DNA from 3 places in the Rahnella selenatireducens genome. Region 3 is predicted to be linked to each of the others. Evidence: predicted binding sites of a transcription regulator. Region 3 holds the regulator's gene; each other region holds the start of a gene.
The links. Region 3 encodes LexA, which represses DNA repair genes until DNA is damaged. Its sites were predicted from a motif close to TNCTGTATGTACATACAGNA; they were not measured.
Positions count from the first base shown of each region.

Region 1 (3,255 bases), on a different contig from region 3:
AGACTTCCGCCACCATTTCCTGCTTCTCATCTTTGGCTACTGTACGAAAACCGAAATGAGTGGTTTCCTGCGTCTGCTTTTCCATTATTTATGCCTGCTTTTTCAGTCAAACTCTTGGGGAGAAGTGTACCAGAACCCGTTAGAAAGCCCCATCACCGATGGTGATTCAGCATATTGCAAAGATTCACAGATCGAATCAGTAAGCCCCTGTGGAAACTCTGCCACCTTTAATTATTCACGCGGGTTCAGCGCCTGTTCTTCTTCCGCATCAGAGGTATCGGGCAGAGATGCGGTATCTTCCGGTTCATTTTCCGCTTTCGCTATCTCCGCCAGAGACGGGCTGATAGGCCGTTTAACTTCGACCCCCAGAGCACGGAAACTTTCAACCTGCCCTATAAGGTTACCACGGCCTTGCGAGAGTTTATTCATCGCTGAGCGATAACTTCCCTGCGCTTTGTCGAGGCTTTGCCCCATCGACTCCATGTCATCCACGAACAACCGCAGTTTGTCATACAAACGGGCGGCGCGATCGGCAATGCGTTTGGCATTCTGGCTCTGATGTTCATAACGCCATAAATTACTGATTGTACGCAAAGCCACCAGCAGCGTGGTCGGGCTGACAAGCATAATATTGTGACGCAGTGCTTCGCTGATCAATTCTGGCTCCCGGTCGATAGCCAGTAAAAAAGCGGGCTCAACGGGGATAAACATCAGGACGTAATCAAGGCTGCGCAAACCGGGAAGCTGCTGATAATCTTTACGGCCCAGCAGGCGGATGTGCCCGCGAACGGACGCGATATGCTCATTCAGCGCCGCATCACGCTCGCTGTCATCTTCACTGTTGAAGTAACGCTCGTAGGCCACCAGCGTCATTTTCGCGTCAATCACCACGTCTTTATTTTGCGGCAGACGCACCACCACATCGGGTTGCATTCGGCTGTTCGTATCAACCTGTACGCTGACCTGCGTCTGATATTCGTAACCTTCGCGCAGGCCGGACGCCTCCAGCACGCGACTGAGCACCACTTCGCCCCAGTTCCCCTGCGTTTTATTATCACCTTTCAGCGCCTTGGTGAGGTTCACCGCTTCGCGCGCCATCTCAACGTTCAGCTGCTGCAGGTTACGGATTTCGTGCGCCAGCGTGTGACGTTCACGGGCTTCCTGACCAAAACTGTCCTGCACCTGACGGCGGAAACCATCAAGCTGCTCGCGCAGCGGCAGCAACAGTTTGTCGAGGCTTTGCTTGTTCTGTTCGTCGGCCCGGCGACCATTTTGTTCAAAAATACGGTTGGCCAGATTCTCAAACTGACTGCTCAGGCGCTGTTCGCTGTTGATCAGCAGACGCTGTTTGTCTTCTGCCGCCATACGCGTCTCGTCCAGCCGCGTAGAAACCTCGCGAAGCTCGGCTTCCTGAGCGCTGTTAATCTCACGCTGGGCACGTAATTCCTGATTTAGCTGTTCGCATTCATTTTGCCAGTGAGTCAGCAACTGCAACTTTTCCTGGCTGGCTGCCGCCGCGCTGTGCAATTTGCGCAGCTCAAGTTCCGCTTCACGCATTTGCTGCTGAACGGCTTGTCGCTCATTTTTGTGCGCGTCGTTTTCCGTCTTCACTTGCTCCAGCGAATGCTCCAGCAACCGACGCTGTGTTTCGTACTCTGCCTGCTGCTGCTGTTGCCGCAAACTAGCGACCAGCCAGCCGACTAACAGGCCGATTATCCCTGCGCCCAGGGCGAACAAAATGCTGATATCCACGCGTATTCCTTCTTAAAATCACTTGCGGTCACGGTAATAGCAGGCTGTATGGATGTCCAGTCTATTTTCAGCAGCATGACGCCTTTGCGAGACGTCTTCCAAAAAGGAATTTCTTCCGCCCGGCCCTCTTGAAGACGTCAGCGATGCAGCGCAGGATTCAGAACCAGCGGCTCAGCCATTGGATGCCAAAAGCGCCCGGCGCGAGAATGCCGAATGCCCAGATCAGCGCGGAGGTTACGTTTGCAATCTGGAAATACTTCTGCGGCATGCCACAAATCCCCGCAACCAGCGGTACTACGGCGCGAAGCGGGCCAAAGAAACGCCCGATAAATGCGCCCGGCATCCCCCATTTTTCGAAGAATGCATGCCCGCGAACCAGCATTTGCGGATGGCGGGAGAACGGCCAGAAATTCCCGACACGATCCTGAAAATGCGCGCCGATCCAGTAAGAAAGCCAGTCGCCGAAGAATGCACCGGCCGCCGCTGCCGCCCATATTGGCCAGAACGGAATGCCGGTTTCACCAATCAGCGCACCCAACCCTAACAGAATAAAAGTGGCCGGAAGGAGCAGCGATAAAAACGCCAGAGATTCGCCAAAAGCGAGGAAGAACACGATCGGCGCAGCCCATACCTGATGCGCGCGAATAAAGGTCGTTGTGTAATCCAGAAGGTCATGAACAGTCAAAAAGCAGTTCCTTTTGTCAGCGGTTTTGTGTCAGCGGCTTTTAATCAGCAGTTTTTTATCAGCAGATAAGTAGCCGGTTCGATAAATTATTTCAGACACTTTACTAACACGACCTTAACAGATCTGATTATCGGGGCAAAAAAATGGGCCGCCAGAGGCAGCCCACAGATGTGATGTGTTTGTTTTAGTATTTTTTAGATCAGGCGACGGGCGGCTTCTACAACGATTTTCACTGCGTGGCTTTCAGTCTTTTTCATCGTTTCCGCATCAGGAATTTCCTGCTGCGTACGGTTTACGATAACACCGGCAACCATACCTGCGCGCAGGCCCTGGCTTGCACACATGGTCAGCAGTGTGGCGGATTCCATTTCATAGTTCATCACGCCCATTTCCTGCCACTCTTTCATCGATTGTTTGAAGCGACGAACAACGCGGCCAGAGAAGGTGTCGTAACGTTCCTGACCCGGATAGAAGGTGTCAGAAGACGCGGTTACGCCGATGTGCGTTGAAGCGCCAACAGATTCTGCCGCCGCGACCAGCGCCGTGGTACAGGCGAAATCGGCGACAGCCGGGAATTCCATCGGCGCAAAGTGCAGGCTCGCGCCATCAAGTCGAACAGCAGCCGTCGTGACCAGAACATCGCCCACATTGATGTGCGGTTGAATAGCACCGGTCGTACCCACGCGCAGGAAAGTCCGGATGCCCAACTGTGCCAACTCTTCCACTGCGATGGACGTAGACGGGCCGCCGATACCGGTTGAACAAACGATCACAGATTTGCCGTCAAGCTCAGCACGCCATGAGGTAAATTCGCGATG
Region 1 covers NZ_JBKEZJ010000014.1:17,422-20,676, forward strand. Annotated here, with positions in the region: gene ubiE (bifunctional demethylmenaquinone methyltransferase/2-methoxy-6-polyprenyl-1,4-benzoquinol methylase UbiE) at 1-85, opposite strand, end outside; gene rmuC (DNA recombination protein RmuC) at 232-1,752, opposite strand; gene ACLBVC_RS19975 (DedA family protein) at 1,910-2,437, opposite strand; gene udp (uridine phosphorylase) at 2,632-3,255, opposite strand, start outside.
Region 1: rmuC (DNA recombination protein RmuC) is a predicted target of LexA. The motif match lies at 1,795-1,814, and genes of this name have one in related genera.

Region 2 (3,255 bases), on a different contig from region 3:
TTAATGACTATGGTGCATCTACTCAGGCTTTTAGTGCGAAAATTTAGCGTATAACATTAAATTAATTATGGGTTTAAAAATGATAATGACCTCTTTGTTTTGTACTCGAAAAGAAAACTGGTTAAGTAATAATTTTATTATCGGTATGCTTTTATTATTTTTTACATACAGTCCTTTGTCTCTGGCTAAAGGGCCAGGGAATTGTCAAAATATTAATGGTGTACCAACGGATTTTCACTTTAATTATGATACGACACTGACCGATCCTCTTCAAAACCAAGCCGGTTTGGTATTCCCAAGTGCTTACACGTGGCTTGTAAGCGGAAATTATCAGGCTATCTGCGATTGGACCGATGAAACCACCGGTGCGACTTATTATTTCAGCGCGGATAGTGGTGGTAATCGTCAAGGTCACAGTGGTAGTGGTGGGGTATGGTATTATCTGGATGCTAATCTGGATTATGCTGCAAGAATTGATGTCTATGATGCCAATACGGGCGGCTTCAAATTGTATAGTGTGCCCTTTACGGACATAGAAAATCATGTAACTCACAACAATACCCCCTCAACAATAATAGATTTAGCTACGGGAGGAACGGGTCAGGTGTCGCTCTATTTTAGTCGGCCATTTGTGGGTAAACATATTATTAAACAGACAACAATTGCAAGATTATATATGAGGCCGGACCGGAGTACTTTTAATGGTAGTCCTATTGCAACTGTCAGTATGTCAGGAACAGTAACTGTTCCGCAATCATGTGAAATAAATGCAGGGCAAGTTATTAATGTCGATTTTGGTAACCTTTACCCAAATAGTTTTCATACTAAAGGTGCCAAACCTGTGGGTTTCTTAGATCGAAAAGTTGATTTCACTTTGCAGTGTTCCAATATTTCAAATGGTGTTTTGGTTTCATTGGAGTTTAATGGCACAGGCATAGCCTCTGATAGCACGGCTTTAAAAACAAGTAATGCAGATATTGCAGTTAGGATCACAGACAGTGCTGGCAACACAATAGGCGTAAATCGTGGAGAAACGCCGGTCAGTTTTGACTACCTAAATCAGCGGGGCACCAGTTCAATCAAACTTTATCCCTTTAATACCACAGGGAATAACCCGCAAGAAGGTACATTCTCCGGGCAAGTTACAGTGGGTGTTGACATTCAATGATGTTTGGACTATTTCCGGCGATATAAATTTTCCTGCGTGGGAACTTATCGTCGTTGAGCGATTTTAACTGCTTAAGTTTGCGAGAGATGATGCCCGATCATTATTGGCGCATCATCGTTTTTTTGTCTGTATTCCGGCAAAACGGTTCATGCCACGGGGCCCATTGGAAGGCAGGGATAAAGAAAAGGAAATTTCTTTCCTGTTAGATCAACGTGATCATTCTTTACGCATTGTAAGGGCATCGTTATCGCCTCTGCAGGCATTGATTTAAGTGTTCCTTTAATTATACTGTATATAAAAACAGTATAATTACGGGAAACCACTCATGATGCTTTACAAAATCGCCGCACGGCAGCAAAAAACGGATATCCCGTTGTATTTAAACCCTATTGCCGCGGGTTTCCCCAGCCCGGCGGCGGACTATGTGGATAAAGGTATCGACCTGGTGGCGCACCTGATTGCGCATCCTTCTTCTACCTATGTGCTTAAAGTCTCCGGCGATTCCATGCGGGACGCGGCGATTATCGATGGCTCAATGTTGCTGGTCGATTTCAGCCTGAAACCGGCTCACAACGATATCGTTGTCGCCAGTCTTGACGGTGAGTTTACGGTGAAACGGCTTATGCTCCATCCGTATCCTCATCTGCGGGCTGAAAACCCGGCTTACTCACCTATTCCGCTGAATGAAGACCGGCAGGTTGAGATTGTCGGCGTTGTCACCACCGTTATCAGCACGATGCATCGCAATGTACGCACTCGCTGATGTGAACTCGTTTTACGCCAGTTGCGAAGTCGCCTGGCGCCCTGACCTGCAAGGAAAACCGGTCGTTGTATTGTCCAATAATGACGGCTGCGTGATCGCGCTTTCGGCGGAAGCGAAGAAGCTCAAAATCAAAATGGGCGCGCCGTATTTCAAACAAAGGGCGCTTTTTCAGCAGCACAACGTGGTGGTGTTCAGCAGCAATTACGAACTTTACGGCGACATGAGCCAGAGAGTGATGGAGACGCTGGGAGAATTATGTCCGAAAATCGAAATATACAGCATCGATGAGGCCTTTCTCGATTTCAGCTGGTTGCCGGGAGATCTCGATTTAGAAAGTTTCGGCAGAGAAATCAGAAACACGGTGAAGCGAAACACCCGGCTTACCATTGGCGTCGGCATTGCGCCGACGAAAACGCTGGCCAAACTGGCTAATTACGCAGCAAAGAAATGGACAAAAAGTCAGGGAGTTATCGATCTCTCTGACCCGATTCGCCAGAAAAAACTGATGTCATATGTACCGGTCGAAGAGGTCTGGGGCGTCGGACGGCGGATATCGAAAAAACTCAACGACGCCGGGATTAAATCGGCGCTCCAGCTTGCCGAATGCGACCTGTGGTTTATCCGAAAGAATTTTAATGTGGTGATGGAACGTACCGTGCGGGAACTGCGTGGCGAGCCTTGCCTGGGTTTCGATGAATTTGCGCCAGCCAACCAAGAAATTGTTTGCTCGCGTTCTTTTAGTATGCGAGTTACGACGTATCAGGTGATGCGTGAAGCCATCTGTTATTACGCCACGCGGGCTTCTGAAAAGCTGCGCGGAGAGCATCAGTTTTGCCGGCAGATTTCCGTATTTGTCAAAACCAGCCCGTTCGCGGAAGGTGAGATTTACTATGGAAATCTGGCGAGTACCCGGCTGATTACACCCACTCAGGACACCCGCGACATTATCTTCGCCGCAACAAAGTGTTTGGATGATGTCTGGAAAGAAGGGCATCGGTATCAGAAAGCGGGTGTGATGTTGGGGGATTTTTTCAGTCAGGGCGTGTCCCAGTTGCACTTATTTGATGAGCGCGCGCCGCGTGCCAACAGCGATGCGCTGATGATGCTTTTTGATGAAATCAATGACAAAGGAAAAGGGACACTGTGGTTCGCCGGGCAGGGGATCTCGCGCGACTGGCAGATGAAGCGCGAGATGTTATCCCCCGCATGGACCACTCGCCTGAGCGATGTGCCGGTGGCGCGTGCGTGATGGCTACGCGAGTCACTCTGTGCAAATTATTGAGCGTAAATTCTTGTAATTCATGATTCATACATCTTGTGAATG
Region 2 covers NZ_JBKEZJ010000002.1:424,227-427,481, reverse strand. Annotated here, with positions in the region: gene ACLBVC_RS05285 (fimbrial biogenesis chaperone) at 1-47, shown strand, start outside; gene ACLBVC_RS05280 (fimbrial protein) at 80-1,168, shown strand; gene umuD (translesion error-prone DNA polymerase V autoproteolytic subunit) at 1,494-1,931, shown strand; gene umuC (translesion error-prone DNA polymerase V subunit UmuC) at 1,915-3,180, shown strand.
Region 2: umuD (translesion error-prone DNA polymerase V autoproteolytic subunit) is a predicted target of LexA. The motif match lies at 1,455-1,474, and genes of this name have one in related genera.

Region 3 (3,255 bases):
GACGTTGATGCCTTTATACAGGCGGTTCCACGTCCAGCTCAGCACGCGATCAGAAAGGCGCACGGCTTCATACGAGAAGTTAGCCGCAATCTCTTCCATCAGGGCGATGGCGTTTTGCTGGGCTTTTTCGTGTGAGATTTTCTTGCTGCGCGCTTCGTCCTCAATGGCTTTTTCAATCGCCTTGGATGCCAGCAGTTTATTGAACAAATCCTGGCGCGCCGGCAGACGTGGCCCGACCGCCGCCAGACGTTGGCGGGAGAAGTGCATACGCGCAACACGCGCCAACTTCTGGGCGATGGTTTTGTCGGTTCCGTGCTCGGTCGCCATATAACGCAGCGAAACGGTATTGGAGAAACGGACAAAACTGTCGCGGCCCAGCCACAGCACGGCGAAGAATTTCTGGATCCCATTCAGCACGCGCAGATGCGGCGTATCGTGGCCTTCGCGGCCTGGCGCACGGCCAAACATGACCGATACGGGCAGCATCTGAATGTCTAAATCCGGGTTATTACGGTGCAAATCCAGGTAATCGTGGAACAGCTTTACCGATTCCTGCTTGGGCGTGTAATAGGAGAAAACGCGCGGGCCTTCGGCAATAAACACATGGCTCGGCAGCAGCGTTCCGTCGATTTCCAGCGGAATAAGGGGATCAGGCAGATTTTGAGCCAGACACTGCGCACGCAATGTCAGCAAATCCGCTTTGGAGTTATAAGGCAATACGTACAGAATTGGCCGGGTCGGGTCTAAATGCAACTCGGTAACCGGATCTGAAGGTATGACCTTGCTCTTTACCAGCAATGAGAGTGGTAAATTCAATAATGTGTAATAAAGTCTACGCCAACCTGACATAAAAACGTGAAGCCTCTTGTTAGCCATTTCGCCGCAAGGATACCAGAAAGCTCAGACGAGATCTGTGGTGATGAGATACCATTAAACCGCTAAAATGCGCAAAACCCGCAGGATAATATTTCAAGGATCAGTAACAGAATGGCGAACCAAGTCACTGGATTTACCCGCATCTATAAAGCCGCAGGCTATTCCTGGAAAGGCCTCAAGGCCGCATGGCAAAACGAGGCTGCTTTTCGGCAGGAAGCCAGCGCTACTATCCCGCTAATTTTATTAAGTTTCTGGCTGGATGTGAGCAGCATAGAACGTATCTTGCTGATCGGCTCCGTCGTGCTGGTCTGTGTGACTGAATTGCTCAACAGTGCCATAGAATCTGCGATTGACCGCATCGGGCCTGAGTTTCACGTTCTGTCAGGCCGCGCTAAAGATATCGGTTCTGCCGCTGTACTGCTGACCATCATATTGGCGATTTTTGTCTGGGTCAGCATCTTTTGGCCGCGATGGTTCTGATTTGGAATCTGCATTCCAGGAATTGTCGTTATGCCCTGTTTTTATTCAATCTTAGGTTTTCATTGACCGTTTAGCTGTATATACTCACAGCTAGACTGTATAAACAACCAGGGGGCGGAATGAAAGCTTTAACGACCAGACAACAAGAGGTCTACGACCTTATTCGCGATCATATCTCCACCACCGGTATGCCACCGACCCGAGCAGAGATTGCGTCCCGTCTCGGGTTCCGTTCCCCGAACGCGGCGGAAGAACACCTGAAAGCGCTCGCGCGTAAAGGCGTTATTGAGATCGTTTCCGGTGCTTCGCGCGGTATTCGTCTGCTGATGGAAGAAGAAGAAGGTTTACCGCTGATTGGCCGTGTTGCTGCCGGTGAACCGCTGCTGGCTCAGCAGCACATCGAAGGACATTATCAGGTCGATCCGGCCATGTTTAAACCGAGTGCGGATTTCCTGCTGCGCGTCAGCGGGATGTCGATGCGTGATATCGGTATTCTGGATGGCGATCTGCTGGCAGTACACAAAACGCAGGATGTCCGTAATGGTCAGGTTGTCGTTGCACGTATTGATGATGAAGTCACGGTCAAGCGCCTGAAGAAACAGGGCAGCGTGGTTCAGTTGTTGCCTGAAAACAGCGAATTCCAGCCTATTGTGGTTGATTTGCGTGAACAGAATTTTAGCATTGAAGGTCTGGCTGTTGGCGTTATCCGCAACGGCGACTGGATCTAATCAGCGCTTAAGCACTACGTTGCAGGTGCGTTGGCCGCCTCTGACGCGCCTGTAAAATCAGTATCTCATCGTCCCGTTTTGGGGCGATGTTGTTTTAGGCATGACTCAGAAACTCTCCCGATAAAATCCTCTTTCTTACTGTTATCCGTTTCATTGCCTGTTCAAAGAAAATGCCGTGTTCGCTTCCTCTATGCCCTGAATTAGCGGCCTTTTTCAGTCAGACAGATTTCAATTCCACGTTATTTCCTGCTTTGGATTAATCCTAATAGTGGTTTTTATCCCTGTTTTGGGAAGACGAATCCGCATTCTCTACTAAGCTTTGAAGTGTTAAGGACGGGCTGCCAACAAACGTGCAGCTCTACAACCCAAGGTAACAGGAGATATTTATTATGAATAAGGACCAAGCCGACGGTAACTGGAAGCAGTTCAAAGGGAAAGTGAAAGAACAGTGGGGTAAGCTGACTGATGACGACCTGACAGTCGTTGAAGGTAAACGTGATCAGCTGGTAGGTAAGATTCAGGAGCGTTATGGCTATCAGAAGGATCAGGCCGAGAAAGAGCTCAAGGATTGGGAATCGAAAAACAAATATCACTGGTAACACGCGACTCCCCCTCGCGTATCAGTGACGTATCCTGAGTCATTGCTGCTCCTACCCGGAACACTTTCAGGATACGGGTACAAGGATGTACCCAACCTTCAATATCTTCCTTCAGCACCTTAAATTATCCGTTCAGCTGCGTGAAAACCCTTCCGCTTTAGGATTTTTAAAACCCATTCAAAAACAACTGTTTATCAACGTTTTTTCACAACAATGCTGTGGTCGTGTTCGCAATGATCGTGACTGTCGCAGGTTTCAACAACTTTGCATTCGGCACATAAGCCATGCGCTTCAACGACCGAATGACGCAACTCAAAACCGGATTCATGCGCCAGTTTCGCCAGACGTTCTTCAATGCCGTCAGTGGTTTTTTCCGTGACCAGCCCGCAGCGATCACAGATAAACAGCGCGGAAGTGTGGCTCGGCTCTTCGAAATGATGGCAAAGCACATAGCTGTTAGCCGATTCAACCCGATGAATAAACCCTTGTTCCAGCAGGAAATCAAGCGCCCGGTAAACCGTTGGCGGTTTGGCCTGTGGCTCGCTGACGCGCAGCAGATCCAGCAAATCATA
Region 3 covers NZ_JBKEZJ010000018.1:31,984-35,238, forward strand. Annotated here, with positions in the region: gene plsB (glycerol-3-phosphate 1-O-acyltransferase PlsB) at 1-849, opposite strand, end outside; gene ACLBVC_RS21690 (diacylglycerol kinase) at 988-1,356, shown strand; gene lexA (transcriptional repressor LexA) at 1,476-2,084, shown strand; gene ACLBVC_RS21700 (CsbD family protein) at 2,474-2,683, shown strand; gene zur (zinc uptake transcriptional repressor Zur) at 2,878-3,255, opposite strand, start outside.